2 regions of the Paenibacillus sp. PsM32 genome follow, and region 2 is predicted to be linked to the other one. Evidence: predicted binding sites of a transcription regulator. Region 2 holds the regulator's gene; the other holds the start of a gene.
What was found. Region 2 encodes CtsR, which represses protease genes until heat stress. Its sites were predicted from a motif close to ATGGTCAATAAAGGTCAAACA; they were not measured.
Positions count from the first base shown of each region.

Region 1: the regulator CtsR is predicted to act here: its motif matches at 7,086-7,106, upstream of clpP (ATP-dependent Clp endopeptidase proteolytic subunit ClpP).

Region 1 covers NZ_JARUWY010000006.1:24,016-39,171, reverse strand. Annotated here, with positions in the region: gene eno (phosphopyruvate hydratase) at 1-564, opposite strand, end outside; gene gpmI (2,3-bisphosphoglycerate-independent phosphoglycerate mutase) at 646-2,190, opposite strand; gene tpiA (triose-phosphate isomerase) at 2,191-2,943, opposite strand; gene QCD85_RS13160 (phosphoglycerate kinase) at 3,048-4,229, opposite strand; gene gap (type I glyceraldehyde-3-phosphate dehydrogenase) at 4,364-5,368, opposite strand; gene QCD85_RS13150 (sugar-binding transcriptional regulator) at 5,500-6,531, opposite strand; tRNA gene QCD85_RS13145 (tRNA-Arg) at 6,782-6,856, shown strand; gene clpP (ATP-dependent Clp endopeptidase proteolytic subunit ClpP) at 7,214-7,810, shown strand; gene QCD85_RS13135 (PdaC/SigV domain-containing protein) at 7,969-9,126, opposite strand; gene QCD85_RS13130 (SIMPL domain-containing protein) at 9,482-10,243, opposite strand; gene QCD85_RS13125 (stalk domain-containing protein) at 10,538-10,999, shown strand; gene QCD85_RS13120 (HPr family phosphocarrier protein) at 11,072-11,341, opposite strand; gene whiA (DNA-binding protein WhiA) at 11,490-12,428, opposite strand; gene QCD85_RS13110 (gluconeogenesis factor YvcK family protein) at 12,434-13,426, opposite strand; gene rapZ (RNase adapter RapZ) at 13,439-14,332, opposite strand; gene QCD85_RS13100 (ROK family glucokinase) at 14,384-15,156, opposite strand, start outside.
Region 2 covers NZ_JARUWY010000017.1:43,321-58,476, reverse strand. Annotated here, with positions in the region: gene serS (serine--tRNA ligase) at 1-709, opposite strand, end outside; gene QCD85_RS21875 (CtsR family transcriptional regulator) at 1,577-2,038, shown strand; gene QCD85_RS21870 (UvrB/UvrC motif-containing protein) at 2,066-2,590, shown strand; gene QCD85_RS21865 (protein arginine kinase) at 2,604-3,677, shown strand; gene clpC (ATP-dependent protease ATP-binding subunit ClpC) at 3,698-6,193, shown strand; gene radA (DNA repair protein RadA) at 6,392-7,759, shown strand; gene disA (DNA integrity scanning diadenylate cyclase DisA) at 7,772-8,848, shown strand; gene pssA (CDP-diacylglycerol--serine O-phosphatidyltransferase) at 8,904-9,614, shown strand; gene QCD85_RS21840 (PIN/TRAM domain-containing protein) at 9,720-10,712, shown strand; gene ispD (2-C-methyl-D-erythritol 4-phosphate cytidylyltransferase) at 10,840-11,538, shown strand; gene ispF (2-C-methyl-D-erythritol 2,4-cyclodiphosphate synthase) at 11,535-12,014, shown strand; gene gltX (glutamate--tRNA ligase) at 12,054-13,514, shown strand; gene cysE (serine O-acetyltransferase) at 13,978-14,622, shown strand; gene cysS (cysteine--tRNA ligase) at 14,684-15,156, shown strand, end outside.

The DNA.
Region 1 (15,156 bases), on a different contig from region 2:
GCTGTGGAAAATCTCAGCACCTGTACGAAGAGCTTCTTTGAAGCTAGGAGCTCCAACTGGCAATACCATGAATTCTTGAACATCAACGTTGTTATCAGCGTGCTCACCACCGTTGATGATGTTCATCATTGGTACTGGCAATTGTTTTGCGTTGAATCCGCCCAAGTATACATACAATGGAAGGTCAAGAGCATCAGCAGCTGCACGAGCAGTAGCCATAGATACTGCAAGAATAGCGTTAGCACCCAATTTAGCTTTGTTAGGAGTACCATCCAATTTGATCATTGCTTTATCGATACCCAATTGATCCAAAGCATCCATACCAATGATTTCTGGAGCGATGATTTCGTTAACGTTCTCTACTGCTTTAAGAACGCCTTTACCCAAGTAACGAGATTTGTCTTCGTCACGAAGTTCTACAGCTTCATGAGCACCAGTAGATGCGCCAGAAGGAACGATAGCGCGACCCAAAGCGCCAGATTCCAAGTATACTTCAACTTCAACTGTAGGGTTACCGCGGGAGTCAAGAACTTCGCGTGCATAAACATCAGAAATAATAGTCATGGTTAAATGTTCTCCTTTTAAATCGTTATTTTAGATCATACATGATCATTACATTTTAAGTCATATCTTTATAGCGAGCAATTACTTACGGCTGTTGACAATAGATGTACCTGTCATTTCTTCCGGCTTAGGTAATTGTGCAAAATCAAGAATGGTTGGAGCGATATCGCCTAAGATACCACCTTCACGCAAAGTAACATTTTTATCTGTGACGATAAATGGTACAGGGTTTGTTGTATGTGCCGTCTGCGGACGACCCAATTCATCAATCTCTGTCTCAGCGTTACCATGGTCAGCAGTAATTAGGGCTACGCCACCTTTAGCTAGAATCGCATCTACGACTCTACCTACACACTCATCTGTTGTTTCTACCGCTCTGATTGTAGGCTCTAGCTTACCAGAGTGACCTACCATATCAGGATTAGCAAAGTTCAAAATGATAACATCTTGACGCTCTGCTTCAATCTCAGCGATACAAGCATCTGCTACTTCACGTGCACTCATTTCCGGTTGTAGATCATACGTAGCGACTTTAGGAGAGTTAATCAAGATACGAGTCTCACCTTCAAGTTCTACATCACGACCGCCACTGAAAAAGAATGTAACGTGCGGGTATTTCTCAGTCTCAGCAATACGCAATTGTTTTTTGCCATGCTGTACTAAGACTTCACCAAGCGTGTTGCTCAGATCTTTAGGGCCATACGCTACCGTTCCACTTACTGTATTGCTGTATGTGGTTAAGCATACATAGTACAGGTTTTTCGGTTGTGCATGTCCACGATCGAATCCTTCAAATGCTTCTTGCGTAAAAGCTTGAGATAATTGAATTGCACGGTCAGGACGGAAGTTCAAGAAGATGATTGAATCTCCATCACTTACTGTACCGACTGGTTTTTCTTCACTATCCACAATAACAGATGGTTCAACGAATTCGTCAAATACTGAATTTTGGTAAGAAGAAGAAATTACGTTTTCTGGATCTTTGAATGCCGGACCTTCGCCAAAAGCGATAGCACGGTAAGCTTTTTCCACACGTTCCCAGCGTTTGTCACGATCCATTGCATAATAGCGGCCTTGAACGGTAGCAATTTTACCTACGCCCACTTCTGCTATTTGAGCAACCAATCGTTCCATATAACGTTTACCGCTATCTGGTGATACGTCGCGTCCATCCAAGAATACATGAATCAATACATCATGGAAGTCTTCGCGTTTAGCCATATCCAGTGTAGCGAATAAATGATCGATATGACTATGTACACCGCCATCGGATAACAGGGTGAACACATGCAATTTTTTGCCGTTTGTTTTTGCATTTGTAAATGCGCCAACCAACGCTTCATTTTGGAAAAAGTCTCCGTCACGAATCGACTTAGAAATACGAGTCAAATCTTGATATACGATACGGCCTGCACCGATATTCAAGTGACCTACTTCCGAGTTACCCATTTGCCCTTCAGGCAGACCTACAGCTTCACCGCAAGCAGTTAGTGTAGTGTGTGGGTATTCGCTTAGATATCTATCATAATTCGGTTTTTTCGCTTGAGCAACGCCGTTGCCTTCTACTTCTGCGCGCAGACCGAATCCGTCCATAATGATTAGTGCTACTGGTTTGGGTGCTGACATTTACTTCGCCCCCTCAACGAGCTGAATGTAAGAATCAGGTTGCAAGCTTGCGCCGCCGACAAGTGCGCCATCGATATCGCTTTGTCCCATGTACTCCTTCACATTCTCCGGTTTCACGCTACCGCCGTATTGAATACGAACTGCGTTAGCCACTTCTTCGTTGTATAGACCTTTAACCAATTCACGAATATAAGCGATAACTTCATTCGCATCTTGGGATGTAGAAGATTTGCCTGTTCCGATTGCCCAGATTGGCTCATAAGCGATTACTGTTTCTTTCGCTTGGTCTGCACTTAATCCGACAAAAGCACCTTCTGTTTGTACTTTACATACTTCTTTAGTTTGGTTAGCTTCACGCTCTTCAAGCTTTTCACCTACACATACGATAGGAGTCAAACCATGACGGAAAGCAGCATGTACTTTTTTATTAACGATTTCGTCTGTTTCAGCAAAATATTGACGACGCTCAGAGTGACCGATGATTACATAGTCCACACCAAGATCTTTCAACATTACGCCACTGATTTCGCCAGTGTAAGCACCATTGTCTTCAAAGTGAAGATTTTGTGCACCGATTTTGATAGAAGTTCCTTTTACTGCTTCAACCAAAGCAGGAAGATTAGTGAAAGGAGCGCAAATTACGCTTTCTACGCCATCTACTTCTGCTTTGCCTTTGATATCTTCAATAAACGCTTTTGCTTCAGGAACGGTTTTGAACATCTTCCAGTTCCCTGCAATAATTGGTGTTCTCACTGCGATATCACTCCTTCTGTTTGCATAACTACAGTGTTCTGATCGAAGCCACACTGAAGTGCTTTGTACAATCCAAAGCACTCAAATCTATATACATTTTAAACTTATTTATCGTTCAATGCCACAACGCCTGGAAGAGCTTTACCTTCCATAAACTCTAGGGAAGCACCGCCACCTGTAGAGATATGGTCCATTTTATCAGCCAAGCCGAATTTCTCTGCTGCTGCTGCGGAATCACCGCCACCAATGATAGTGTAAGCTTCAGTTGTTGCACATGCTTCTGCTACTGCTTTTGTACCACCAGAGAAAGGTGCGATTTCAAATACGCCCATTGGTCCGTTCCATACAACCAATTTGGAGTTTTTGATTACATCAGCATAAATTTCACGAGTTTTAGGACCGATGTCTACGCCTTCCCAAGCTGCTGGGATTTTATCAATAGTTACGATATCTGTATTAGCATCTGCGCTGAAATCGTCAGAAACAACGATATCTACTGGAAGATACAATTTTTTACCTAATTTTTTTGCTTTTTCCATGAATCCAAGTACAACATCCAATTTGCTTTCGTCTAGAAGAGATTGTCCTACTTCATGACCTTGAGCTTTGAAGAATGTGTAAGTCAATCCACCACCAATAATGATGTTGTCTGCAAGTGTGATTAGGTTATCGATAACATCGATTTTGTCTTTTACTTTAGATCCACCTACGATTGCTGTGAAAGGACGTTCTGGGCTAGTCAATGCTTTACCCAATACATCTAATTCTTTCTCCATCAAAAGACCAGATACTGCTGGCAAGTGGTGTGCAATACCTTCTGTTGAAGCATGCGCACGGTGAGCTGCACCAAATGCGTCATTTACGAATAGATCAGCCAATTCTGCAAAAGATTTAGCTAAGTCTGCATCGTTTTTCTCTTCACCAGGGTAGAAACGTACGTTTTCAAGAACTAAAACGTCGCCCTCTTTTAATTCAGCGATTTTTGCTTTTACTGCATCGCCAATAGCTTCGTCAGCTTTAGCAACCGGTTGACCTAGCAATTCAGATAGACGCTCTGCTTGTGGAGTTAAGCGTAGTGATTCAACCACTTCACCTTTAGGACGACCCATATGACTTGCAAGTACAACTTTTGCACCTTTTTCAACTAGATATTGAATTGTTGGTAAAGTTTCACGGATACGTTTGTCATCTGTGATTTTACCGTCTTCCATAGGTACGTTGAAATCTACACGTACAAATACCACTTTACCTTTTACTTCTACATCACGAACACTTTTCTTATTCATTATATTGTTCCTCCATGCCCTGAATTTTGATTAACGAGCAATTTAAAACAGATATTCATTTAGAAAAAGCGGAAACACAAGAAACCTGTTTCCGCTTTATGGAATTAATATTTATTTCAGTTCACGAAAGATTCTTACGCTTTGTTAGCGAAGTACTCAAGAGTACGAACCAATTGTGCAGTGTAAGACATTTCGTTATCGTACCAAGCTACAGTTTTAACCAATTGGTGGTCACCAACAGTTAGAACACGAGTTTGAGTAGCATCGAATAGAGAACCGAAAGTCATACCTTTGATATCAGAAGATACGATTTCGTCTTCAGTGTAACCATAAGTTTCAGCATCAGAAGCAGCTTTCATAGCAGCGTTAACTTCATCAACAGTAACTTTTTTCTCCAAAATAGTTACCAATTCAGTAAGGGAACCAGTTGCTACAGGAACACGTTGTGCTGCACCATCCAATTTACCTTTCAATTCAGGGATAACCAAACCGATTGCTTTAGCAGCACCAGTTGTGTTAGGAATGATGTTTTCAGCAGCTGCACGAGCACGACGGAAGTCACCTTTAGCATGTGGAGCATCCAAAGTGTTTTGGTCGCCAGTGTAAGCGTGAATTGTAGTCATCAAGCCTTCTACTACTCCGAATTGATCTTGCAATGTTTTAGCCATAGGAGCAAGACAGTTCGTTGTGCAAGAAGCACCAGAGATTACAGTTTCAGTACCATCAAGAATTTCATGGTTTACGTTATAAACGATTGTTTTCATTTCGCCTGTAGCTGGAGCAGAGATAACAACTTTTTTAGCACCAGCTGTTAAATGTTTCTCAGCTGCTTCTTTAGTTGTGAAGAATCCAGTACATTCAAGAACGATATCCACACCAAGATCTCCCCAAGGAAGTTCTTCTGGGTTACGGTTAGCTAGAACTTTTACTTCTTTTCCGTTTACTTTGAAGAATCCGTCATGAACTTCAACTTCGCCGTCAAATTTACCTTGAGTTGTATCATATTTCAACAAGTGAGCCAACATTTTAGCGTCAGTCAAATCGTTAATTGCTACTACTTCAATACCTGCTACATTTTGAATACGACGGAAAGCCAAGCGTCCAATACGTCCGAAACCATTAATACCAACTTTAACCATGAGTTAATTCCTCCTAGAGATAGTGTATTTAATTTATTTCAAGACATACCTTATAAAAGGCATGTCAAGACAACATTATAGAGTAAATCTTGTGTGCCGACTGCTAGACGTTCGAAAATGAAGCAAAAGGACTAGTCTAGTTCTTTCACAATTTCTCTAGCAGCGGCTTCGTCAATGACCAGAATATCTTCCTGACCGAATTTGAGTACAGCATGAATCGATTTGGCTTTGCTACGACCTCCAGCAATACCGATAACCACTTCCGCTTTGGAAATATCATCGAGCTGAAGTCCCATCGTTAACATCTGGTGCACCGTCTCACCCTGTTCATTAAAATAATGACCGAATGATTCAGCAACAGCTCCAGCGGCATGAATTTCTTCCGCTGCCTCGGGTTCAAGTCTACGGCGACGCACCATCTCCATCGCATCTCCAATTCCATGCATGATGATACGTGCTTTACGAATCAGACCGACAATTTCGCGGATATTCTGATCCTGATAAAGCAATTCATAAGCATCTTCACGCAATAAATCTGGAATATGCAACAATCGATATTGTGCGCCTACACGCTTTGCCATAGTGGAAGCAATCGAATTCGCCTGAAATTCCATACTCTCTCCAAGTCCGCCTCTTGCCGGTACGAACCAGGCATTCTTGAGAGGTGCCGGTATGGATGGACTGAGTTGCTCAGCGACTTCAGCTAATGTAAAGCCTCCTGTAACAGCAACGACATCGTCCTCACGGATGACACTGAGCAGCGCTTTGGCTCCTGCTCGTCCAAGCTCTTGCTTAGCCATAATAGATATGTCACTATCACCAGGAACGACAATTACTTGTCTCAACTTATAGAAAGTGCGAATACGTTCTTCCAGATTCGATAATCCAAGCAGTTCCTGAATAATAGGTTCAAGCTCATCAAGCAATTGCTTGCCTGCTTCACTAACCTTCATTCCCGTACTTTCAATCTCAAGTAACCCTTGCGATTTGAGAAGATCGGTCTCTGCACGTAAGACGCGTTCAGTCATATTAAGCGATGTGGCGAGTGATCTTCTTCCAACCAGCCCTACCATCATAACCTGATGCAGAATCGTATATCTTTTTTTGAGTACTTCGGTGAGATCGGGCAGAAGCTGCTTTTGTATTTCTAATATTTTCCGCATGCATTCCACTCCTGCAACTTATCTCGCTCAGTGTTCATTATATCCGCGATTCTTAATGGACTCAAAATGTCCCGGCATAACTTTTTAAGTCCCACGTCTATCTTAACCAATTTTTCATGCAGAAGCAAGTTTTTAACACAACTATTCTGTGAGAGGTTGATGTTATCGTTTTTATACGTGATTTCCTCCCAAGCCAACTTGCTTTTTATAGGTGGATATCCTATAATCAATCGTACTGCTGTTTTGATGTGCGCCCGTGGTCCAATGGATATGACGTAGGCCTCCGAAGCCTGAGATCCAAGTTCGATTCTTGGCGGGCGCGCCATTTATATTTTTAATTTCATTATCTTTTTTACATAAGTAATCGGTATGATCGAATGCCTTTTGATATGTTCTATCATATCTAAGAACTATTTGCGCAACATTAAGTAATTGACTTATAAATGCAGAACACCCTTTAACCAGCCTATGCTGGTTATTTTTATACCCAAATTTTGGTTGCCCTCTTCTTCATTAACCGATTTTACTGATGTTCCTACACTTTTGGTCAGGATAGTTTGACTTTCTTTGACTTTTGATTCGAATTATCCTATAATGTGGTAAGAACAATGAGTATCTTCTAATACAATATTTGATCTATAATTAATCTATTATGATGTACAACTTTGAAGGAGGGTTTCTAGTGAGTTATATTCCAATGGTCGTTGAACAAAGCAGTCGTGGAGAACGTGCCTATGACATTTACTCTCGTCTGTTAAAAGACCGCATTATTTTTCTAGGTTCTGAAGTTAATGATGTTGTAGCTAACGCGATTATTGCACAAATGCTGTTTCTGGAAGCCGAAGACCCGGAGAAAGACATCCACCTATATGTTAACAGTCCAGGCGGTTCGATCACTGCGGGGATGGCTATTTACGATACAATGCAATTTATCAAAGCTGATGTATCTACTATCTGTGTAGGTATGGCTGCAAGTATGGGTGCATTCTTGCTTAACGCTGGTGCGAAAGGTAAACGTTTTGCTTTGCCTAACAGCGAAATCATGATTCACCAACCACTTGGTGGCGCACAAGGACAAGCAACAGATATCGAAATCCGTGCTCGTCGTATTCTTAAAATGCGCGACAAATTGAACAAAATTCTAGCAGACCGTACAGGTCAACCGTTGGAACGTATCGAAAAAGATACAGACCGCGATTACTTTATGACTGCTGCTGAAGCACAAGAATATGGCATAGTTGATAAAGTGATTGAAAATACACCTCCACAAGGGGTATAATTTTACTCCAGCATGCTGGAACAACACGCGAAAAAGCCTCCGGGATATAAACCGGAGGCTTTTTTGTATCCTTTTTTATAATAGTCAGTCTAATAACTGCTACATTTACTTCATAATATTGCAATTACTCTATCATCCGATCACTTATATTATCAAAATTAAGCTTTGTACGCATCCAGTGGATTTACACCTGTAGGTAACAATTTTTTGAAAGTAAATGAGAACTCTGGTGTACCTGCTGCATATGGTGCAATTTCGTACTGTTGGAAATAGATTGTTAGTCCACTATCTGTTAAATAATATCCTTGATTAGCAGCAATTCCTTTAAAACTATCTGCAAAGTAAAGATCTTCTTTTTTGATTTCAGCATTAATGACTTTGTCGATGTCTTTACGATAATTGCTATTGGATTTGAGTAGATCACTCAATTGAATTTGCTTACCGTCTTTCAACGAGAATGTCATCCCAGTTAGCGTAGCCCCGCCATGTGCACCACCGAGAAATTCATAGTCGTTTACTAACACACTTAATACACCGTTACGATTATAAGTTACTTTATAACCACTATCTATTTCATATGTCATAGCTGAATCTTTAGGAGGAGCTCCTAATTCTTTAGCTTGTTTTTGTGTTTGTTCCAAATAAGTTTGCGCATGAGCTTTGAAAGCTTTATTAATAGCTACTTCAGCTTCTGAATTGTCCAAACCAGATATGACTGGATATTTAATATTGATCTCTGTATAGCTGTTCGTTTTGGTCGGTTTTAGAGTAGCTGTTGTTAGTTCAATATTATTCATGCCTTCTTTTGTTATATTTACAGTACGTGTAGCACCATTCCATACCGCACGATATCCGAATTGATCTGTAACTGCTTTGATAGCTACATAAGAAGTACCATTGACTATTTTAGCGTCATAACTATCTCCAACCGTACTACCATTTAAGGTAACAAATACACCGTCATTTACATCTGCTCCTAGAGCAAATGATGCTTTATTTTTGTCTTTTGTCACAGTAACTGTTTTCTCTTTAGCATTGTACGTTACTGTAGCCCCGATTGCTTTGGCTGTGTCTTTTAAAGGAAGTAGCGAACTACCATTTGGACTCACAATCCCTGTTGTAGCGATCGCTTTTCCTTCTACTTGTACATGAATAGCTGATTTAGCAGTAGACGATGTTGCAGCCGCCGCTTGTACTGTATAAGAAGTTCCTGGTAGAACAGCTACCGTTCCTACAGTAGCCATCGTTGTTGCTAACAGAAACGCAGAGATTTTTTTTAAATGTGCTTTAGATGTATTGTTTTGATTCGTGTTCATTCATTATCTCTCCTTTAACATTATGTATCATGTTATATTTGGTTTAACCTTCTTTATTATATCCTTAACATTTATCAAGAGATTTACAAATCACTCAATATCAATTTACAACATAGTCACGATTGCCCTACTAAAAATGATGAAACTGTAAAACATTTTTAGGTTTTTCTGCTGAATATCAAAAAAACGTTTATCTTGCTCATGTAGATATTGAACAAGATAAACGTTTCTAATTTGAGGACTGCTCTGCTTTAGTAAACTTCTACTATACTGAAACGATACGTAGATTTGCACGTATAATTAGTTACAATTCTGATTATTTTGCTCTAATCAGATTCATTCACGCTTCAATCTGTTAATTCATAGCATACTGCACGTTAAGTGTAGCATTCAATTCAATCGTACCTGGCTCAATATTTGTACCGGCAGCATCAGGAGTATCCAGCGCTTTAGCACTTTGTTTTTCCATATATACAACAGGTGGTGCACTTACACCTGGATCACTTACGGACAACAAGCTTCCAAGTGAAAGGTTTGCTGCTTTTGCAATCGATTGAGCTCTTACTTTTGCATTAGACATTGCTTTGGCAATGACTTGCTCTTGATAGGTATCTTCATTTTCGATCCCAAAGCTAACAGAACCGATATTGTTAGCTCCTGATTTAGCAGCAGCATCCAACAATGAACCTAATTTGTCCAAATCACGATAAGTCACTTGCAAACTATGATATGCCGTATAACCTGTAACTTTTTGCGGGTCTTTACCGTTATAATCATAGTTGGGTTGTACATAGAATTGAACACTCTCAATATCCGCGTTTGGAATTTTCCATTCTCCTTTGAGCAAAGTATTCAATTTTGCCATTTTCTCAGCATTTGCTGATTGGGCTTTGGCAGCAGTCGTTGAAGTTGTCTGTACTCCGATCGTTAGATATGAGATGTCTGGTTTGACTGTTAACTTACCTGTACCACTCACATTAATCACACCTGGTGCTGTTGTAACTGCCGTTTCCGCTGCATAAGTTGTATGACTAGGCAGTGCTACAAACGCACTCATACCAGTTAGTAATGTACCTGCGAGCATCAATGAAGCTAGGGATTTACTTGTTCTTTTCATTTTATTCACTCCTTAATTGGTTGTACCTACTAAACGATAAGGAGCAAATAAAAGTTGCATCATTGATTATTTGAGCGATTATGGAGAGAGGAGTTGTTTTTCAAACTCGGCCGAAAAATAGAGAGAGATCAGACAAGAGCGTATGTATTTCACACAACAAGTTGAGCATTGTTCAAGTTCATCGTGACAAGTTAGATTATTTTTTTTATAATCTCATATAATCCCACCATTATGGACTTTAGCGCTATAATGAGTACACGAGATCGGGAATAATAGAATGAGGGGAGAGTCACCATGTCAAAAAACAAATATCTATGGAGTTCCATTTTGCTTATGATGAGTATTCTAATTTTTAATACAACAGCCGTTCAAGCTGCCACTCCAGCCAAGCCGCGTGAAGTGAAGTTAGAATGGAATGGAACACGCCTTCCGCAAAATGGTCTTTTGATCGGTGGTAATACGATGATTCCAGTCGTTATGCTACGTGACTCTATAGGAATGACGTTACGCTATGAATCTGGCGTCAAAACATATACGTTATTACAAAATGATGATCAGCTCGATATGATCATGAGCAATTCTGGCGTAACGATGCGTCTGAATAATCATCAATGGAATGGGCCTGATGCTACAGTGGTCAATGGACGGATGTATATTCCATTTGCTGTATTGCGAGATGGCTTCGGATATCAAAGTTCATGGAATGCGTTTCAATTAAAATTGAACTTTGCTAAAAAAGGCATTTTTCTAAGCTAATTGATGCTAACTATACAAAAAAACCGCCACAGCAATCTGTGACGGCGTGCCCTCCATATCGCTATGGGGGGCTTATTGGTTTTCTAATTCTTCTTTGCTTACTAGACTGACTAAAGCGTTTACAGCAGATTCTGAATCTGCGCCTTCAGCACTAATGTATACTTCAGTGCCAGAGCTGATTGCAAGGCTCATAATGCCCATGATGCTTTTAGCATTCACTTTTTTATCATCTTTTTCAACAAAAATCTCTGAAGAATATTTATTCGCTTCCTGTACAAACAATGCTGCAGGTCTTGCGTGTAATCCCGTTTTCAATCGAACAACAACCGGGTGTTTTGTCATGAGATCGTTACCCCCTATAATACATATTCATTACATCTATTGAGCGTGCATACGCAGCTCACAGTGTTTAATACCATGTTCATAACACTATACCATTATAGCACGCACCGTACTAGAAAAAAATAAAGCTTACGTGAGATTATTTTATTCAAGCATAGTGTTCATTGCGCATCTTTTCAGCCATCTCGTCTAATTTGCGTAGTCGATGATTGACGCCAGACTTACTGACTCCACCTTTAAGCATTTCGCCTACTTCTTTGAGATTCATATCAGGATGTGCTAGACGAATCTCTGCTACTTCACGCAATTTATCAGGCAATTGTTCAAGTCCAATACGGCGCTGAATAAATTTGATGTTATCAATCTGACGAACTGCTGCACCAATCGTTTTGTTCAAGTTAGCTGTCTCACAATTTACGATACGATTTACGGAATTACGCATATCTCGCATAATACGAACATCTTCGAATTTGAATAGCGCTTGATGAGCTCCGATAATACTCAAAAACTCAATAATTTTTTCGCCTTCTTTGATATACAAAATAAATCCTTTTTTGCGTTCAATACAGCGAGCATTCAATTCAAATTCATTCGCAAGATCAACAAGCGCCTGACATTGTTCTTCGTACATCGATGCAATCTCCAAATGATACGATGATCCTTCTGGATTGTTGACCGATCCACCTGCCATAAAAGCACCGCGTAAATAAGCACGTTTACAGCAGTTTTTGCGTACCATTTCCGTATTAATGCCCGGAGTAAACATAAATCCTTCAGACACAATTTTGAGTGTAGTCAGAATGCTTTGTACACCCATCGGAATACGAACAATGTAGACATTATTTTTTTTGAGACGCATTTTTTTACGCACCAGTAATTCAGTATGCACAGCAAAATGCTTTTTGATCAGGGAATAGATCCGTCTTGCGATAGCGGCATTTTCAGTAGAAATATCCAAAATCACTTTCTTGTTGGAAATTTGCACTGAACCATTCATCCGTATAAGCGCAGACAGTTCTGCATGTTCACAACAGTCATCAGCCTCTACCATCGTTAATTCTTTTTTCGTCTGCGCCGCAAATGACAATGGACTCACCCTTTCGATAACATAGATTTTTTAACTTGTTCATAAATATGATGACTTAACTTATCTGCATCATGACGAAGATAGGTTCCATAGAGCACCAGTTTGTCTGCAATAACTTTGTATCCGAGCGACTCCACCGTTTCCAGATCCAGGATTACTGGCTTCGCTCCTTGTTCGGCATACCGTTTTTGCATTTTCAAAGGAATAGGATCGTTATTCACAATCACATAATCAAATAAGCGATGACCGACATGCTCATAGATCGCATTCAAATGATCACTTACTGTATAATGATCTGTTTCTCCCGGCTGTGTCATCACATTGCAGATAAATAATTTGAGCGCATTTGAATTCAATATCGCATCTGCAAGCTTATGCACAAGCAAATTGGGCAACAGACTCGTATACAGACTGCCAGGTCCGATCAGAATCGCATCTGCCTGCTGAATAGCGAGTACCGCATCAGGCAATGGTTCTACATGATCAGGTTCTAAAAAAATGCGTTTGATTTTTTGACCGGCTTCAGGAATCTTCGACTCCCCAGTGACGATAGAGCCATCCTCCATCTCGGCGTGTAGAATAACAGCCTGTTCTGCTGCTGGAAGCACTTGTCCTCGCACAGCAAATACACGACTCAATTCTCGAACAGCAGTCACGAAATCACCCGATATGTCTGTCATTGCTGCCAGAATCAGGTTACCTAAGCTATGACCTGCAAGTCCTTCGCCTTTTTGAAAACGATATTTGAGCATCTCTGATAAAAGAGGTTCTACATCCGCCAAAGCGGTGAGTACATTACGAATATCACCCGGAGGCGGCATTTTTAGTTCGTCTCGAAGAATACCAGAACTTCCACCATCATCTGCTACAGTAACGATAGCTGTAATATCCAGTGGCTTTTCTTTGAGACCTCTAAGCATTACCGACAACCCGGTGCCACCACCCATAACCACGATTCGCGGACGAACCACAGGTAAAGTGGGTTGTGAAATAGACATATCTTTCACTCCTTAATGCCGATCGCGATCAGCATCCCTATGACTAACACGTACAGTTTCTGTTTCGCTTGCGCCAAGCATACGACCCAGATATTCAGAGATCGCAACAGAACGATGCTTACCGCCTGTACAACCAATGCCTATAATAACCTGGCTTTTGCCTTCATTCCGGTAATGAGGGATTAAGAAGTGCAACATATCTAATAATTTAGTCAGAAAAGCTTGTGTTTCTGGCCATTTCATTACATATTCGTACACATCACTATCCTGTCCGGTATGCGGCCTTAGATGGTCAATATAGTGAGGATTAGGTAAAAAACGAACATCGAAAATGAGATCGGCATCAATCGGAATACCATATTTGAAGCCAAATGAAGTTACATTAATCGATAACCGATTGGATTCCAAATGAGAAAAACGAGCAATGATTTTCTCTTTTAATTGAGCAGGCTTGATAATACTTGTATCTATAATCTGAGTCGCAGATGTTTTGAGATCATCTAACATTTGACGTTCTAAACGGATACCATCCAGCGGCATACCTTCAGGCGCTAGCGGATGCCGGCGTCTGCTTTCTTTATACCGCTGAACCAGTACCGAGTCGCTAGAATCCAAAAATAATATTTCAGAATGAATCGTATAGTGGTTTTTGATATAGCTTAGGGATTCAGACAGAGCAGCAAAAAATTCACGTCCACGTAAATCAATTACAAGTGCAACTTTACCGATTTTACCATTGGATTGCTCTATTAATTCAGCGAACTTCGGAATAAGTACAGGTGGCAAATTATCTACACAGAAGAATCCAAGATCTTCAAGACTCTGTACAGCAATCGTTTTGCCTGCTCCAGACATTCCGGTAATAATGATCATTGTTGCTGTCGATGAATTTTCGCTTTTGCTCATGCTCAAGTACCCTCCCTTTAACGACTCTAGACGTTGATATGATAGTTATAATTAACGCAACAATAGACCTGCTGCTCCAACAATCCCTGCATCGTTACCAAGCTTCGCAGGAATAATTTCTACTCCACGTTGCAACGGTTCAGGTGTCAATTCAGCAAACACTCTACGGATTTCATTGAACAAAATATCGCCAGCTTTGGACACGCCGCCACCGATAATAAAGCGTTCTGGATTCAATGTTGCTGCTACAGCAGCCATCGATTTACCCAAGTAAAAAGCAGCCCGATTGATAATACGGATACTCACTTCATCGCCTGCTTTGGCTGCATCAAAAATATCTTTTGCCGATACTTTTTCGATTGCAGATAAAGAAGTATGGTCGCCACGTTCTACTGCTTCTACCGCCATACGTACAATACCTGTTGCAGAAGATACCGTTTCAAGACAGCCCATTTTGCCACAACCACATTTAATCGCTTCCAAATCAGGCACAACAGAAATATGACCGATCTCTCCTGCTAATCCTGAAAATCCTTGATAAATATGGCCATTCACAATAATACCGCCGCCTACACCTGTACCTAATGTGTAACAAACGCAATCGGTAATGCCTTTACCTGCTCCACTCCAAGCTTCGCCCAGTGCAGCTACGTTAGCATCATTATCGACACGAATCGTTTTGCCCAAACGTTCTTCCAAAATAGCACGGATCGGCACATTCTGAAAATTGATGTTAGGAGCCATCAAAATAACGCCAGCACGCACATCGGTGAAGCCAGCAACACCAGCTCCAACACCTACGACTTGATCCCACTCATACGGCG
Region 2 (15,156 bases):
CTTCAGAAGTTCCTGTTAACCATTTATCTTCGTTCTCTATTTTAAATGTCTGATCAATACCCAAAGGGAAAAAAGCTGTATTACTTAATGCAGAGCCTCTTACCAATGTAGGTACTTCCATAGGAGTATACCCTTTGGCTAGTAGTGTATCTAAAGCAAGTTGTTGAACCGCTCTGTGTAATAGAGCACCTGTACCTGTTAAATAGTAATTGCGGCTCCCTGCTGTTTTGACTCCTCTTGTAATATCTATCATCTGATGGATTTCGCCTAGTTCGATATGATCTTTAAAAGAAAATGCAAACTGTTGTGGTGTTCCCCATGTACGAATAACGATATTATCTGCGTCTGATTGACCGATCGGAGTATCTGGAGAAACATAGTTGGGGACTAATTCCATCAATCGAGCATACTGTAGTTGAACAGATTGACTGGTTTGTTCCAATTTCTGAAGTTGTAGATTGATTTGTTTCACCTGGTCTTTAAGCTGGTGGACAGTTTCGGTAGGCAATACCGATTTATTTTGCATATGGCTACTGATTGTCTGTGTTAATTGGTTTCGTTGTTGACGGAGTTGTTCGATTTGTTGCAAGTACTGATTTTTAAGTTGAGCTTTTTCAAGAAGTGCTGCAATAGATATACTTATTTTCTTTTGATCTGCGACCTCTTGTAATGCTGTAGCATGATTTTTAATATACTGGATATCTAACATAAAATAACCGCTCCTTTTTCCTAATATAAAGGTAAAATGCACAAAAAAGCTCCTCATCACTTGGGACGAGGAGCTTTTTGCTCGCGGTGCCACCCAACTTGATCAAATACAGATAGTGTATCTGATCCTCTTAGGTTTCGCGATAACGGGCGAAAACCGTTTAACTTAGGAAATAGCAAGCAGTGACTATTCGCTTATGCTATCTCTTGGCGAAAACGCCTCCAGGTTGGATTCCTTTCGATGGCCGTTTCAATATATTGAATTTGTTGTATTGTAACGTATAGTTAAAAAGAGTGTCAAGGTCTAGTTTTTATCAAAATTAGATATTAGGGGAAACATTATTAGGGGCCAGTCTTTATAAAACTTAAATACTACAAGAATGATATTAAGCCAAATACTTCCAGAACGATATTAAGAATAGTAAACGATAGCAAGAACTATATATTATAAAAACGATATATCATCAGATTATTAATATTTAATTCAATTGCGAAAAACTAAATTCTAAAAAATATGATTTCCTGTATTATATTTTGTTGTAACCCCTTGGCAAATTCTGAAAATATGTTATAATTAATTTAAAGTCAAAGAAAGTCAAAGTCAGCGCGTAGTCAAAGTAATGATGAATACAGTTATTAGATGACGTGAATATGCCTGATGATTTGATGGTAAATAAGATTTATGAACTTTTGATTATAATGATCAGATTATTCATGAATCTATTGTTGTATCATCAAATGCTGTCTTCTTTGGTTTCTTACGATTAGGTTTATGGTTAAGTGATATTTATCTGCTATTTTGAACTTATGATAAATGGGTCAAATTTAGAATAAGTAAATGTTTTAAAACATGATGGAGGAATATACAATGCGTAATATCTCCGACATTATCGAACAATATCTAAAACGAATGCTGCAAGATAGTGGAGAAGGAGCAGTAGAAATACAGCGTAACGATTTAGCTGATCAATTCTCTTGTGTACCTTCGCAGATCAATTATGTAATTAGTACACGTTTTACATTGGAAAAAGGATATCTGGTTGAAAGTAAACGTGGTGGCGGTGGCTATATTCGTATACGGCGTCTTGAATTGCCTGCTCAGGCTATCCTTCATACTCATATTCATGAAAGTATTGGACAGCATATGAGTCAGACAGCTGCTGAAGGTTTACTATACCAGTTGCTAGAAGCTAGAGTGATTTCTAATCGTGAAGCGGAACTGATGCGTGCAGCAGTATGTAGAGATGTTATTTCGATCAAGCTTCCCTACAGGGATGAGATCCGTGCAAGAATGATGAAGGCGATGTTGATTGCATTACTTCGTCCCTAATCATTCGGGAGAAAGGGGCAATACATGATGATTTGTCAAGAATGTCAGGTAAGACCGGCAACTCTTCATTTTACAAAGATTGTAAATGGTGAAAAAAATGAGTTTCATATCTGTGAAACTTGTGCCCGTGAAAAAGGTGAATTGATTCCAGGAACTTCAGGAGGCTTTTCGATTCACAGTCTACTGTCAGGGTTGATGGATTTTGATTCAAGCAGTAAAGGGCAACTCGCCGGTCAATGCAGTGAAGATGTCCATTGTGAAGAATGTGGTATGACATATACTCAATTTCGTAAATTAGGACGATTTGGGTGTAGCTCTTGTTACAAAACGTTTGATAATCAATTAGATCCTCTTTTTAAAAGAGTGCATGGTAGTACTGCTCATGCCGGTAAGCTTCCTAAACGAGGCGGGATCAAAGTAAAAATCAAACGTCAAATGACTGACTTGAAGCAAGAGTTGAAACAGCGTATTGCTGATGAGGAATTTGAAGAAGCCGCACATTTAAGAGATGAAATACGCGAGCTAGAAAAACAAATTTCACAGGAGTCATAAGGAGGAATAACTTATGCCGAATCTCCGTTTTACAGAAAAACCTTTGAGCGATTGGATGCAAAAGGGCGGAGAATATTCGGATGTTGTTATCAGTAGTAGGGTGCGTATAGCCCGTAATCTGATACATCACCCTTTCCCGATTCTGGCAAATATGGAGCAGGCGCAAGAGACACGGAACCAGCTAACAGAAGTGCTAAGTAATGAAGCGCTTCAAGCTCTCGGACCGTTTGAGCCATTGCTTTTGGATGAATTAGAAGATGTAGATCGACAAGTCTTGATGGAAAAACATTTGATCAGTCCGAATTTGCTAAACGACTCCAAAAGTGGAGCTGTTCTGCTAACAGATGATGAATCCGTTAGTATTATGGTCAATGAAGAAGATCATTTGCGTATTCAATGTTTGTATCCAGGCTTTCAATTGCAAGAAGCATGGGAACGTGCTACTCAGATCGATGATGCTTTTGAAGATGTAGTGGACTTTGCTTTTGATGATCGTAGAGGTTATCTTACCAGTTGTCCAACAAATGTAGGTACAGGGCTTAGAGTGTCTGTTATGCTACATTTACCTGCATTAGCTATTATGAATCAGGTAGGTCGTGTATTATCTGCTGTATCTCAAGTAGGGCTCGCTGTACGTGGGTTATATGGAGAAGGTAGTGAAGCGATCGGAAATATTTTTCAAATTTCTAACCAGATTACATTAGGTCTATCAGAAGAAGAGATCATTGATAACTTGCATAGTGTTGTGTTGCAAATGATTGAGTATGAACATCATGCTCGCAGTCGTCTACTCAGTGAATCGAAGTTACGTGTTACAGATCGCATTATGCGTTCGTATGGAATACTGTCTTATGCAACAATGATGGATTCCAAAGAAGCATTTCAACGCATTTCAGATGTGCGTCTAGGCGTAGATCTGGGTCTGATCGACAAAGCTTCGGTTACACAAATGAACGAATTAACGATAATGACACAACCGGGTTTTCTTCAGAAAACATTCGGTGTTAAAATGGGGTCAGGAGAAAGCGATATGTACCGCGCGCAATTGATCCGTAATACATTAAGTAAAGTAAACGTACAAGACTAAACCGTGGAGGTGCTTTAGATATGATGTTTGGTAGATTTACGGAACGTGCGCAAAAGGTTCTTGCGTTGGCACAAGAAGAGGCAGTTCGTTTGGGTCACAATAATATTGGTACAGAGCATATTTTGCTTGGTTTGATTCGTGAAGGTGAAGGCATTGCAGCCAAAGCACTTATCGGTCTAGGTCTTGGACTTGAAAAAATTCAAGATGAGGTTGAATCTCTTATAGGTAGAGGTCAAGAACAACCTACCAATATTGCTTATACACCACGTGCTAAAAAAGTCATCGAACTTTCTATGGATGAAGCTCGTAAATTGGGTCATACCTATGTAGGTACAGAACACATTTTATTGGGATTGATTCGTGAAGGCGAAGGAGTAGCAGCTCGTGTTCTAAATAATCTAGGTATTAGCTTGAACAAAGCGCGTCAACAAGTATTGCAATTGCTTGGTAGTAATGAGGCAGTATCCAGTCATCATGGTACACCAGCAAATGTAAGTACGCCTACGCTAGATAGCCTAGCACGCGATTTGACTGCTATTGCTAAAGATAGTAACTTGGACCCTGTTATTGGACGTAGCAAAGAAATTGAGCGTGTGATTCAAGTTCTAAGCCGTCGTACCAAAAACAATCCAGTGTTGATCGGTGAACCAGGGGTTGGTAAAACAGCAATCGCTGAAGGATTAGCACAAAAAATCATCAACAATGAAATTCCTGAAACATTGCGTGACAAACGCGTTATGACACTAGATATGGGTTCTGTAGTAGCTGGAACTAAATATCGTGGTGAGTTTGAAGATCGTTTGAAAAAAATTATGGATGAGATTCGTCAAGCAGGTAACATTGTACTGTTTATTGATGAGTTGCATACGTTAATCGGTGCTGGTGGAGCTGAAGGGGCTATTGATGCTTCTAATATTTTGAAACCTGCATTGGCTCGTGGTGAACTACAATGTATCGGTGCAACAACACTTGATGAGTACCGTAAATATATCGAAAAAGATGCAGCATTGGAACGTCGTTTCCAACCCATTACTGTAGATCAACCTTCTCCAGAAGAAGCTGTTCAGATCTTAATGGGATTGCGTGATCGTTATGAAGCCCATCACCGTGTAAAAATTACAGATGCAGCTATCGAACAAGCTGTTAAATTGTCTGACCGTTATATTACAGATCGTTTCTTACCGGATAAAGCAATTGATTTGATCGATGAAGCAGGATCTAAAGTAAGATTGAACTCTTATACGATTCCGCCAAATCTTAAACAATTGGAAAGCCGTTTAGAAGATATCCGTAAAGAGAAAGATGCAGCTGTACAAAGTCAAGAATTTGAAAAAGCAGCGGCTTTGCGTGATACAGAACAAAAAATTCGTGAAGAATTAGATACAACGAAAAATCAGTGGAAAGAAAAACAAGGTCGTACCGATTCCGAAGTTACTCCAGAAGATATTGCTGATATTGTAGCTAGCTGGACAGGTATTCCGGTAACGAAATTGAAAGAAGAAGAAACAGATCGTCTGTTGAATATGGAAGATCTATTGCATCAACGTGTAATCGGTCAAGATGAAGCTGTTATCGCTGTCAGCCGTGCGATTCGTCGTGCTCGTGCTGGATTGAAAGATCCTAAACGTCCTATGGGTTCCTTTATTTTCTTAGGTCCTACAGGGGTTGGTAAAACAGAATTGGCTCGTGCTTTGGCAGAATCTATGTTTGGCGATGAAAATGCAATTATCCGTATTGATATGTCCGAGTACATGGAGAAACATTCTACTTCACGTCTAGTAGGGGCTCCTCCAGGATATGTAGGATATGAAGAAGGCGGTCAATTGACAGAGAAAGTACGTCGCAAACCGTATTCTGTAGTGTTATTGGATGAGATTGAAAAAGCTCACCCAGAAGTATTTAACATTTTACTACAAGTACTAGAAGATGGACGCCTTACTGATTCTAAAGGACGTGTTGTCGATTTCCGTAATACGTTGATTATTTTGACTTCTAATGTTGGTGCAGATGCGATTCGTCGTAATTCTACACTTGGATTCACCGCTGCTGTTGATTCAGGAGCAGATTACAACAACATGAAGGGCAAAGTAACAGATGAGTTGAAACGTAGTTTCCGTCCTGAGTTCTTGAACCGGATTGATGATACGATTGTATTCCACTCATTGGAACAAAAACATATTGCTGAGATCGTAACATTGATGTCTGAAGAACTTCGCAAACGTCTACGTGAATATGCTGTAGATTTCACTTTGACAGACACAGCTAAAGCATTCTTGGCTAAAGAAGGATTCGATCCTGCTTATGGTGCACGTCCACTACGTCGTGCTATTCAAAAGCATATCGAAGACAAATTGTCTGAAGAATTGCTAACTGGTGGTATTGTTAAAGGTGATACACTGATTATCGATGAAAAAGATGGCGCTTTGACTGTAGAGAAAGTAGCTAAAACAGAAGAGCCTGTAGAGAACGTTTCTATCGATACTACAGAATCAGATGAAGCAAAATCATCTAACTGAGTGTAACTTATTTCATCTAATTTACGTCTAATAAAAGGTTGGTCCTTAAGAGCAGAAATTGCTCCGGGATCAACCTTTTTGATGTTATAATAGAGAAGATGTAGCGCAAAGATGTAAAGTTTACAATATTGTTTTACGATAAAACGTATAGAATGTTAAGCTTATAATAAGTTGACATCAATATAGAGGGAGTTATCCATGGCTAAAGTCAAAACCAAGTTTTTTTGTACAGAATGTGGATATGAATCTCCAAAATGGTATGGTAAATGCCCGGGGTGTCAGTCTTGGAATAGTATGGTGGAAGAAAAAGAAAGCAACGTAAAAACGCAAGGAATGAATTCTTCTTTATTTCAAACCAAGCAGAAACCACAAGCGATTACTGAAATTGAAAGCGGGAAAGAACCGCGTATTCAGACCGGTATCGGAGAGCTTAACCGCGTCTTAGGTGGTGGTGTAGTGCCAGGTTCGCTAGTATTAGTAGGTGGAGATCCTGGTATTGGTAAGTCTACGTTGTTATTACAAACTTCACATGCACTAACACAAGCAGGACTACGTGTTCTTTACGTATCAGGAGAAGAATCTGTAAGACAGACCAAGTTACGTGCAGAGCGACTTGGAGCATTATCTGATCAGTTATTTGTACTGTGTGAAAGTAATATGGATTTGATCGAGGAAGCGATTGATCAATTAGATCCTCATTTTCTAGTGATTGATTCGATACAGACGGTTTATCAACCAGAAGTCACAAGTGCTCCTGGTAGTGTATCGCAAGTACGGGAATGTACATCACGCTTTATGAGAGTAGCCAAGATTCGTGGTGTCGCTACAGTACTTGTTGGACATGTTACCAAAGAAGGTGCTATTGCAGGCCCAAGAATGTTGGAGCATATGGTAGACTGTGTTCTTTATTTTGAAGGGGAACGTCATCATACGTACCGCATATTACGAGCTGTCAAAAACCGCTTTGGCTCAACAAATGAAATGGGTATTTTTGAAATGCATGAAGATGGATTGATCGAAGTCTCTAATCCATCAGAATTATTTATATCAGAACGTTCGATAGGAGTAGCAGGTTCAACAGTTGTAGCTAGCATGGAAGGCACACGTCCTATGCTTGTTGAATTACAAGCTCTTGTTGCTGCAACTCATTTTCCTTCTCCACGGCGGATGGGTACAGGTGTAGATCATAATCGCTTGAGTCTTATTATTGCTGTATTGGAAAAGCGAATGGGGATGTTTTTACAAAATCAAGATGCTTATCTAAACGTAGCCGGTGGGGTTAAACTGGATGAACCTGCGGTAGATTTAGCAATTGCTGTAAGCTTAGCTTCGAGCTTCAAAGACGCTCCAACCAAACCAGATGATGTGATCTTTGGAGAAATTGGATTGACTGGAGAAGTTCGTGGAGTATCTCGCGCAGAGCAGCGTGTGAAAGAAGCAGCAAAATTAGGATTTAAACGAGTGATTTTACCAGAAAAAAGTCTGAAAGGATGGAAGCATCCTAAAGGTATTCAATTAATTGGAGTTAATACGGTAGCAGAAGCATTAAAGGCTGCGTTAGATTAGGGGGACAAGATGATGAAAGAACTCGGTCAGCTTGAGAAGATGAATAATTTGTTGAAGATGGTTGCACCTGGCACTGCTTTTCGAGATGGCTTGGAAAATGTATTGCGTGCCAAAACAGGAGCATTGATTGTGGTTGGTTATAGCCCGCAAGTTAGAGAAGTTGTCGATGGAGGATTCTCAATTGACTGTGATTTTTCACCAAACTACTTGTATGAACTTGGTAAAATGGATGGAGCGATCATTTTAAGTGATGATCTAAAACGTATTTTATATGCGAATACGCAGTTGATTCCTGATTCTTCGATCTCATCGTCAGAAACAGGGATTCGACATCGTACAGCAGAACGTGTAGCCAAGCAAACCGGAGAACTTGTTATTTCAATTTCACAGCGTCGGAATATTATTACGCTATATCAGGGTAATCTTAGATATGCACTAAAAGAAATTGGTGTTATTTTGACAAAAGCCAATCAAGCGATTCAGACGTTAGAACGGTACCGAGCTGTATTGAGTCAATCTTTCACGAATTTGACTGCATCTGAATTTGAACAGTTAGTTACGATTACCGAAGTTGCAGGTGTGGTTCAACGCGTAGAAATGGTATTGCGTATTCAGACAGAGATTCGCCGCTATGTCAACGAATTAGGTGTTGAAGGTCGCTTGATTACGATGCAAATGGAAGAACTGATCGGAAATACAGAAGAAGAGTTTGTATTATTGTTAAAAGACTATGGTCGGGATACTAGCGAAGAACGTCTCAACGAAATTACAAACAGTCTTAAACGAACTACTGAAAATGAATTGTTAGATATTACTCAGATTATTAAGTTGTTGGGATATCCAACAGCAGCGGCTCAATCCGAAGAAGTGATTGCTTCTAAAGGATATCGTGTACTTAGTAAAATTCCACGTTTGCCTAATGTGATTATCCATAATTTGGTGGAACGGTTTGGAGCATTGCATCATGTGATTGCCGCTAGTATTGATGATCTGGATGAAGTAGAAGGTATCGGTGAAGTACGCGCACGGACGATTCGAGCAGGTTTGCATCGTATCCAAGATCAAGTATTCATTGACAGACAAATTTAATTTAGCTACAATCGTGAGATGAACTGGTTAATATATCCATCTTTGAGGTGAAAAAATGATAACAAAGTCAATTCCAAACATTTGTACACTATTTAACTTATGTCTTGGAATGGTAGCTATTCTAATGGCACTGAATGATAATTACAGTCTTGCCGCCATTATGATTATAATAGCGATGTTGATGGACGGTCTGGATGGTCGTATGGCACGCGCACTTAATGCGCAAAGTGAGTTTGGAAAAGAATTGGATTCATTGTCTGATCTAGTTTCTTTTGGTGTAGCACCTATTATCATTATGTACGATATAGCATTTAAAGAATTAAATCCGGTATTAGCGATTTCGGCATCTTTAATTTTTCCTATGTGTGGAGCACTTCGTCTAGCAAGATTTAATGTACGTGCGGGAGTTCCTGGTTATTTTACAGGATTACCTATCCCAGCAGCTGGTGGTGTATTAGCTACCTTGTCTTTATTTCATAATGATGTGACTACACCGTATATGATCATAAGTACTATTTTATTGTCGTATTTGATGGTAAGTCGTGTACGCTATCCTAATTTCAAAAAAGCAGGTATTCCACGTAAAGCTTTATGGTTGGCTCCTTGGGTGATTATTGCTGCTGTATTTATCGCAGTCATGTTTCCTAATCAGGTATCCAAATTGATTTTTGTACCGTTAGCTTTATATGCATTGTTAGGCGTGAAGCAAAGTATAGATCGTCTGATACGTCGTCGTTCTAAAAAAGAAAAAGAATCGCTTCGATAAACCGTTACAGCACATGTTATGCTTAAAAGCATTTATTTCTCTACTTCCCGGGAAATGAATGCTTTTTTTCATGGAAAAAATAGATTATGTAAGGAGATTACAAGCATGTGGCAACAATTAATAGGATTTCCAAAAGGTTGGATTGAAGAACAAGAAGGTATGAAAGAACTATGGATTAGTCTCGCTGTTATCGTAATTATGTTGGCTGTTGCTGTACTTAGTGTACGTAAATTAGTGCATTTTGTAGAATGCACCAAAAACCATCTATTAACTGTACCGATCTCGTTAATGATTACAGGAACGAGTGGGCTTGCGATAGGTCTACTGCTTGGATTACTTAGTTCATTTATTATGTTATGGCTAGGAAGTATAGGAGAGATTATTCGAGCGATTTTGATGACCATTTTAGGTTATGTTGGATTGCGAATAGGAATTACCAAAAGCGAAGATATTCTTTCTTTTTGGAAACATGAATCTCCTGCCGAACCATTACTATCTTCGATGAGCAAAATAATCGATACCAATATAGCGATAGACGGAAGAATTATAGAATTATGTCAGGATGGATTTATCGAGGGCTCAGTACTGATACCGGATTTTATATTACATGAACTACAATTGCTTGCAGATTCTTCAGATATGTTACGTCGTCATCGAGGAAAAAGAGGACTTGAAGTGATCGCTCATTTGCAACAACTAGAACAGGTAAAAGTCATTATCCAAAATACCCAATACCCAGAGACAGAGCCTACAGATAACAAGTTGCTTCGATTGGCTTTGGACACATCGGCTACCTTAATTACCAACGATAGCAATCTACAACAACTGGGTCATCTCCAGCATATCCACGTGTTGAATCTGAATACCCTTGCTTCGATTATGAAGCCTATTCTGCGTGCAGGACAAATTGTAACAACAGCGATTATCAAATCTGGTAAAGAAGCAGGGCAAGGTATCGCTTATCTGGATGATGGAACAATGATTGTGGTAGAAGATAGCCAATCCTATATCGGACAAGAATGTGAAGTGATCGTGACCAGTGTATTACAAACAGCGAATGGAAAAATGGTTTTTGCCAAGTTACATCGTTCTGAATAAGCTACGATTCAGAGACAATTCCTTTTAATTGTTGTGCTGTACCTATAGACGGGTATATTATTAAGGAATGGAGTTTGGCACTTTGATAGGATTAAAAGTGCAGGACAGTAGGCTAAGGATGGGGATTATGGAAAATAAAGCGGGTGTGATAGTTGTTGCCGCGGGTAAAGGTTCACGGATGGGCACAACAGAGAGCAAACAATATCTAAGGCTGCAAAATAAGCCGATCCTGATACATACACTGGAAGTCTTTGAACACTCATCAATTATTGATGAGATTGTAATAGTAACAGGTAAAGACGATGTACAGCGTTGTGAGGATTGGATCAAAGAGTATGGACTGACCAAAGTGAAAAAAGTGGTGGCTGGAGGTTACGACCGTCAGGAATCTGTTGCTAATGGTCTACAGTTTATACACTCTGATTGGATTATGGTGCATGATGGCGTACGCCCTTTTATAACAGAAGAGCAGATTATGAACTGTTATCATAGTGCAGTGACTTCAGGAGCATCTGTCTTAGCTGTACCGGTCAAAGATACGATCAAGCAGGTGGATCAACAGAAGCATATCGTAAATACACCGGATCGTAGTCAGTTATGGGCCATTCAGACACCGCAAACGTTTCGTAGTGCCGATCTTCAGCAAGCACACCAACAAGCACAAGATGAAAATTTTCGCGGTACAGACGATTCGATGCTGATCGAGCGAATGGGTGTGACGGTAGCTGTGGTAGAAGGCAGTTACGAAAATATCAAAATCACCACACCAGATGATCTGGATTATGCGTCGTATGTATTGCAACGTAGGGGAGAGAAAATAGAATGATTCGTATTGGACAAGGATTCGATGTACACCAGCTTGTAGAAGGAAGAGATTGTATTATCGGAGGAGTTACACTTCCTTATGAAAAGGGATTGTTAGGTCATTCTGATGCAGATGTGTTATTACATGCGATTACAGATGCTGTATTAGGTGCATTAGCAATGGGAGATATCGGTAAGCATTTTCCAGATACTGATCCTGAATTTAAAGATGCAGATAGCTTGAAATTGCTTAACCATGTATGGGCGCTTATTCGTGAACGAGGATATCGTTTGGGAAATATCGACGCAACCATTATTGCTCAAAAACCTAAAATGGCTCCATATATTCCGCAAATGGTAGAAATCATTGCAAAAGCTTTGGAAGCTGAAATTGACCAAGTGAATGTCAAAGCGACAACGACAGAACAACTTGGATTTGCAGGTCGTGGCGAAGGTATTGCTGCACAAGCAGTGGTATGCTTAATCAAAGAATCATAATAAATATGAGTTGCAATAGATTGAAGGAGGAAATAACAAATGACTAACGAAATTCGAGTACGGTATGCACCAAGTCCAACAGGACATTTACACATCGGAAATGCACGTACAGCATTATTCAACTATTTATTTGCTCGCAGTCAAGGTGGCAAATTTATTATAAGAATTGAAGATACAGATATCAAACGTAATATCGAAGGTGGCGAAGAAAGCCAGCTGACGTATTTGAAATGGTTAGGTATGAACTGGGATGAAAGTATTGATGTAGGCGGCGACTATGGCCCTTACCGTCAGACAGAACGTCTAGATATCTATCGTGAATACTGGCAAGACTTGCTAGATCGTGGTCTGGCATACAAATGTTATTGCACAGAAGAAGAATTAGAGCAAGAACGGGAAGAACAAATTGCACGTGGAGAGAATCCTCGTTACTCTGGTAAACACCGTGATCTAACAGACGAACAACGTGCTGCTTTTGAAGCAGAAGGTAGAGTTGCAAGTATTCGTTTCCGTGTACCTGAAAATAAAACATTTACATTCGATGATATCGTTAAAGGTGAAATTTCATTTACAACCGAAGATACAGGCGATTTCGTTATCGTTAAAAAAGACGGTATTCCTACGTATAACTTTGCTGTAGCTGTAGATGATCATTTGATGAAAATCTCTCACGTGCTACGCGGAGAAGATCATATTTCCAACACACCACGTCAATTGATGATCTATGAAGCTTTGAATTGGGAAGCTCCTGTTTTCGGACATATGACTTTAATCGTGAATGAGAATCACAAAAAATTAAGTAAACGTGATGAGTCGATTATTCAATTTATCGAGCAATATGATAATTTGGGTTATTTGCCAGAAGCAATGTTCAACTTTATTGCTTTGCTAGGTTGGTCTCCAGAAGGCGAAGAAGAAATTTTCTCTCGCGAAGAATTGACCAAGATCTTTGATGCTAAGCGTCTATCGAAAAGTCCGGCTGTATTTGATACACACAAATTGTCTCATTTGAACAATCTGTATATCAAAAATGCAGATACCGACCGTATCACAGCACTGGCTATTCCTCATTTACAAAAAGCAGGACGTTTGCCAGCAGAACTAAGTGAAGAACAGCAACAATGGGCACATGATCTTGTGGCATTGTATCAGGAACAGATGACTTCTGCTTCAGATATTGTTGAGTTATCTGAAGTGTTTTTCCGCAGTCATTTGCAAATGGATCATGAAGCTCAAGTGATTGTGGGAGAAGAGCATGTAAGTACAGTGCTTAGTGCGTTATTGGAAAAAATCAAAGCTTCCGAAGAGTTCAGTCCTACTCGTGCAGCAGCATTGATCAAAGAAGTACAAAAAGAAACAGGATTTAAAGGCAAACAACTATTTATGCCGATTCGTGTAGCATTAACAGGTGAAATGCATGGACGTGATCTTAACCATACGATCTACCTTTTAGGACGTGATCGTGTAATTGAACGTCTAGCTTCTCAAATAAAAGGCTAAATGGTGAACAGACTGTATTGTCTAATCGCATAGAGTTCGTTATAATGATGACCTGAGAATAATTGTTGTATACCTATAAATAGCGATGATCAGGAAAAGTAAAATGATATTGTAAATCCCAGAGACGATGATCGGGTTAGATAATACTATTATCTAATGTTGGCTGGAAATCATCTATTTACAAACATTTGAATATGCACCTGTGAGCTGTATATTTGAACCATATTTGCCATCTTTTATCCGTATTGATGAAAAGATAGCAAACGATGAAGTAAAGTATACCGGTCGTTCCTCGTTAAGGAACATGATAAGTAGAGTTCGTCTGTATATGTATTCGTCTTTTTACAAAAGCGGATAAAAGACAAGCTCAAGCAGAGTGGAACCGCGTCAATTCACGCCTCTGCAGCCTCTAAGGGGCTGTGGGGGCGTTTTTTAATGAAGCGCAAGTTAAAGGGGAAACGTAATGCTGAAAAATATGCGATCTGATATACAAGCTGTTTTTGACAATGATCCAGCAGCACGTAGCTGGTTTGAAGTGATTTTTACGTATTCCGGATTACACGCGATTTGGTGGCATCGGATAGCTCATGCTTTTTATCGTCGAGGTTGGTTTACAGTCGCACGTACACTGTCACAATGTAGTCGCTTTATGACAGGGATTGAGATTCATCCAGGTGCTACGATTGGAGAAAGATTATTTATTGATCATGGTATGGGTGTAGTCATAGGGGAAACGTGTGAGATCGGTAATGATGTGTTGATCTATCAAGGAGTCACATTAGGTGGAACAGGGAAAGAAAAAGGTAAACGTCATCCTACCATTGGCAACAATGTGGTCATAGGATCAGGCGCTAAGATTCTGGGTTCTTTTAAAGTAGGCGATCAAAGTAATATCGGTTCTAATTCGGTCGTTCTTCGTGAAGTTCCTCCAGACAGCACTGTGGTAGGGATTCCGGGCAAAATTGTCCGTCAAAATGGAAAACCTGCTGATCGTTTAAGACATCAAATGCCAGATCCTATTACAAGTAAACTCAATGAATTACAATCCGAGATTGATCAATTACGCAAACAGTTAGCTACCTGTGAAGCAGAGATCAAAAAAGAATAATTTCTACTTCTGCAAAGAATTCGATAAGTACTAGAGCACCATATACGAAAGGGATGACAGTATGGCATTGCAAATATATAACACGATGAGCCGTATGAAAGAAGAGTTTGTTAGTATCACACCAGGAGAAATTAAAATGTATGTATGCGGACCTACCGTATATGACTATATCCATATTGGCAATGCAAGACCGATGATCTTTTTCGATGTTGTACGTAGCTATTTGGAAAATCAGCAGTACAAAGTGAATTATGTAGTTAACTTTACAGACGTAGATGATAAATTAATTCGCAAAGCAGAAGAGCTAAACACAACAGTAGCGGATGTAGCAGAACGTTTTATTGCTGCGTACTTTGAAGATTTAGAAGGATTAGGCATTCGTCATGCCACCATGCATCCTCGAGTGACTGAGAATATGGATATCATTTTAGAATTTATTCAGAGTCTTGTGGATAAAGATTATGCATATGCCAAAGAGGGCGATGTTTATTTCCGTACTCGTAAATTTGCAGACTATGGTAAATTATCGCATCA